2 regions of the Streptomyces sp. NPDC021012 genome follow, and region 2 is predicted to be linked to the other one. Evidence: riboswitches for the same ligand, from Rfam matches in the RefSeq annotation. Region 2 holds a riboswitch; the other holds the start of a gene.
What was found. Region 2 has a riboswitch for cobalamin ahead of ACH4TP_RS10290 (ABC transporter substrate-binding protein). Riboswitches for the same ligand answer to the same signal wherever they lie in the genome.
Positions count from the first base shown of each region.

Region 1: linked by a shared signal. The riboswitch ahead of ACH4TP_RS28350 (cobalamin biosynthesis protein) and the one ahead of ACH4TP_RS10290 (ABC transporter substrate-binding protein) in region 2 are both predicted to bind cobalamin.

Region 1 covers NZ_JBIRQU010000009.1:282,439-284,629, reverse strand. The annotation lists gene ACH4TP_RS28360 (anion permease) at 1-424, shown strand, start outside; gene ACH4TP_RS28355 (hypothetical protein) at 441-662, shown strand; cobalamin riboswitch at 775-917, shown strand; gene ACH4TP_RS28350 (cobalamin biosynthesis protein) at 951-1,937, shown strand; gene ACH4TP_RS28345 (cobyric acid synthase) at 1,934-2,191, shown strand, end outside.
Region 2 covers NZ_JBIRQU010000003.1:109,907-112,097, forward strand. The annotation lists gene ACH4TP_RS10280 (DJ-1/PfpI family protein) at 1-215, shown strand, start outside; gene ACH4TP_RS10285 (cold-shock protein) at 409-615, shown strand; cobalamin riboswitch at 712-837, shown strand; gene ACH4TP_RS10290 (ABC transporter substrate-binding protein) at 924-1,976, shown strand; gene ACH4TP_RS10295 (FecCD family ABC transporter permease) at 1,973-2,191, shown strand, end outside.

The sequences.
Region 1 (2,191 bases), on a different contig from region 2:
CTCCGTCTCCGGCGCCGTCATGGGCGCGGGTCTGGGCCGCAAGGGCGGTGTCGTCCGCTGGTCGACCGCCACCCGCATGTTCGTCGCCTGGGGCCTGACCCTGCCGGCCGCCGGTCTGGTCGGCGCGGGCGCCGAGTACGTCGCCCGCCAGGGCGACTGGGGCGTCTACGTCGTCGCGGCCTTCCTCGCCGCCTCCTGCGTCGGCATCTGGCTCGTCTCCCGCCGCCAGCCGGTCGACCACACCAACGTCAACGAGGTCGAGGCCGACGCCGAGCCCGAGGGCGTCGTGACCACCGCGATCGCGGCCGTCACCCCGCCGCCGGCCGGCTCCGTCGCCGCCGTCGCGGACGAGGACCTGAAGACCACCATCCCCGCGCCGGTCCCCACGGACCCGGCCGCTCCCCCGGCCCCGGCCGCGGTCTAAGGAACTGGAACCAAGCATGAAGATCGACTGGGCAGCCCTCGGCTCCGTCTTCGGAGTCAGCCTCGTGGCGACCGTCGCCCTCGTGGGCCTCTTCACCCTCGGTGTCGTCGGCCTCTCCAAGCAGGAGCGGGCCGCCGCCCAGGGAGGCTCCGCCGCCCTGGCCCGCACCGGCGCCTACGCCTGCTTCGCCCTGTGCCTGGCGGCCGTGGCGTGGGGCATCTACCTGATCGTCGCCTGACGCTCCGGGCGTGACCGGCGGGGCGGTCCGCACCTTCGGGTGCGGGCCGCCCCGCCGTCGTGTTTGTGGTGCTTCGCACAGTGACGCGATGCAGGTCAAGGGTGAGTTGACGGCTGTTCTCGGGCCGTGGTGGACTGCCGGGGCCATTACGGCTGCTGTAGAGGAAGTCCGGTGCGATTCCGGCGCGGTCCCGCCACTGTGACCGGATCCGAAGGGTCCGGGAGTCAGGAACTCTCGCCGCCGGTCACGTCGATCCAGGGCGCGGACCCTGAGTGAGGACACAGCGCCATGCCCGGCCGCAGCCCCACCCCCTCCAGAGCCAGCCGCCTTTCCCCGGACGGATTCGCGTACGGCGCGGCCGCCGGTCTCGCCGTCGACCTGCTCGTCGGCGACCCCCGACGCGGCCATCCCGTCGCCGCCTTCGGCCGGGCCGCGGCCCGGGTCGAGAAGGCCCTGTGGCACGACCACCGCGGCTGGGGCGCCCTGCACACCGCCGTCTGCGCCGGCGCCACCGTCGCGGCCGGCGCCCTCGCCGCCCGGGCGGTACGGGGCAGCCGCGCGGCCTCCGTCGCCCTCACCGCCGCCTCGGTCTGGGCCGTCGTCGGCGGTACGACCCTGGGGCGCGAGGCCCGCGCGATCGGCGGCGCCCTCGCCGCCGGGGACCTGGAGGTCGCCCGGGAGCGGCTGCCGCACCTGTGCGGGCGCGACCCGCAGTCCCTCGACGGTCCCGCGATGGCCCGCGCGGTCGTCGAGTCCGTCGCCGAGAACACCTCCGACGCGGTCGTCGGCGCCCTCTTCTGGGGAGCGGTCGCGGGCGTGCCGGGCCTGCTCGGCTTCCGCGCGGTGAACACCCTCGACGCGATGGTCGGCCACAGGTCCCCCCGCCACCTGCGGTACGGCTGGGCCTCGGCCCGCCTCGACGATGTGGCCGGCTGGCCCGGCGCCCGGCTGACCGCCGCCCTCGCGACCGTCGCCGGCGGGAACCCGCGCGGAGCCGTACGGGCCTGGCGGGCGGACGCCTCGAAGCACCCGAGCCCCAACGCGGGCCCCGTCGAGGCCTCCTTCGCGGGCGCCCTCGGCGTACGGCTCGGGGGGACCCTCTCGTACGCCGGGCGGGTCGAGCACCGGCCCGTCCTCAACGGGGAGGGGCGACCCGTCGAGGTCGCCGACATCGACCGCGCGGTCCGGCTCTCCCGCCGGATCACCGGACTGACCCTGGCCGCCTGCGTGGGCGGCCGCATGATCGCGAGCGCGCTGAAGCGGAGGAACGCATGAGGGGTGGGGGGCTGCTCGTCGCCGGGACCACGTCCGACGCGGGCAAGAGCGTCGTCACGGCCGGCATCTGCCGCTGGCTGGTCCGGCAGGGCATCAAGGTCGCTCCGTTCAAGGGACAGAACATGTCCCTGAACTCCTTCGTCACCCGGGAGGGCGCCGAGATCGGCCGCGCGCAGGCCATGCAGGCGCAGGCCGCCCGGGTCGAGCCCACCGCCCTGATGAACCCGGTGCTGCTCAAGCCCGGCAGCGACCGC
Region 2 (2,191 bases):
CCCGACCGGACCTGGAGCGGCAGGGCGGCGTCCTGAAGGGCGCGCGCGTGGTGGACGACGGCGACCTGGTGACCGCCGGCGGCGTCACCTCGGGCCTGGAGCTCGCCCTCTGGCTGGTCCGCCGGGAGCTCGGCCCCGAGGCGGCGAACGGCCTGGAGGCCATGCTGGAGTACGAGGCCCGCGGCACGGTCTGGGTCCGGCCGGACTCGCGCTGACGAAAAGGGCGAGGGCGAAAAGGGTGAGGCCCGCTGCCGGAAACGGGGGATCTTCGGCAGCGGACCTCTGTTGAACATTGTACTAGATCGTTAAGGGTGGTGCGCCGTCCGGAGGGCGGCGGTGGCGAAAGGCGGCCGGGCGGGGTACATCTCCCCTGAGACATCTCCCCGAGGCGACGACGAGGAGGCCGCCGTGGAAGGCAGAAGCAAAGGGATCGTGCACTCCTTCAACCGTCTCGCCGGGTACGGCTTCGTCGTCCCCATGGGGTCCGAGGAGCAGGTGTACTTCCGCGCGGAGGACATCGAGAGCGCGACGCGGACGGTCTCCGAGGGGCAGCAGGTCTCCTTCGTCCTGGTCCTCGGAGACGGCCGCTTCGAGGCCAGGGAGCTGCGCGTCTGACACGGACCGGGCCCCGGGGCGGGGGCGCCGCCCGGTGGTACTGTGCCGAGGCCAGTCGCACCTTTGTACGCACCTGAACGGGTACGTGCACGGGTCAGGGAATCCGGTGGAAGACCGGAACTGACGCGCAGCGGTGAGGGCGACGGGCGGAGCATCGGCCACTGGGCGGCACGACGGGCCCGGGAAGGCGCCCCGTCCGGCCGACCCCGAGTCCGAAGACCTGCTGGCGGCCCCGGCGGCACGCCGCCGCCCGGGGAGGACCGTACGACAGGCTCCGCGTATGAGCCGTGGCCGCAGAGGAAGTTCCCGTGCCGCTCGCACACCCCGTCCGCTCCGCCGTGCTCGCCCTGGCCGGCGTCCTGCTCCTCACCGCGACGGTGACCGGCTGCGGAGGCGGGTCCTCCGCGCCGTCCGGGAAGAGCGCCCCCGAGCACGGGTACCCCGTCACCCTCGACGAGAACTGCGGACGGCCGGTCCGCGTCGACCGCGCCCCGCGCCGGGCCGTCGCCCTCGACCAGGGGGCGGCGGAGATCATGCTCTCCCTCGGCCTCGCCGACCGCATGGTGGGCACCGCGACCTGGACGGACCCGGTGCTCAAGGGACTTGAGCGGGAGAACGCGAAGGTGCCGCGCCTGGCCGACCGCTACCCCTCCTTCGAGAAGGTCCTCGACACCGAACCCGACTTCGTGGCCGCCTCGTTCGGGTACACCCTCGGCAAGGGCGGAGTGGCGCCCCGCGAGCGCTTCGAGCAGCTCGGCGTCCCCACGTACCTCTCGCCCACCGACTGCGTCGGCAAGGACAACAGCGGCGACGGCGACGGCGTCCGCACCCGCCCCCTCACCATGGAGACCGTCTACGGCGAGATCCGCGACCTGGCCCGGGTGTTCGCGGTCCCCGAGCGCGGCGAGAAGCTCGTGGCCGGGCTCAAGGCCCGGGTGGCGAAGGCCACGGCGGCGGCCGACTTCACCGACGCCACCGTCCTCTACTGGTACTCGGACTCCAAGTCGCCCTACATGGCGGGCTGTTGCGGAGCGCCCGGGATCGTCACGAACGCGCTCGGGGCGAAGAACGTCTTCGACGACACCCGCGAGGAGTGGCCCCAGATCAACTGGGAGACCGTCGCGGACCGCGACCCCGACGTCCTCGTGCTCGGCGATCTGACCCGCCGCGCGCAGTCCGCCGAGAGCGCCGCCAAGAAGATCGAGTTCCTGGAGTCCGACCCCGTCACCCGGAACATGGCGGCCGTGAAGCACAAGCGCTACGTCCTGCTCAGCGGCCAGGCGCTCAACCCCACCCTCCGCACCGTCGAGGGCATCGAGAAGGTGGCGGCCGCGCTCCGCTCGTACGGTCTCGCGAAGTGAGCACGCCCCTCCTGGCAACCCGGCCGGCCCGGCCGGTACGCCTCACGGCGCTGCTGTGGACCGTGGCCGGGCTCGTCCTGCTCGGCCTGTCCGTGGCCGTGGCCATCACCATCGGCCCGGCGGACATCGGCGTCGGCGAGGTCGGGTCCGTGGTCGCCGCCCACCTCGGCGGCGGCGCCTCCGAACTCTCGCCGATCCGCGACGGGATCGTCTGG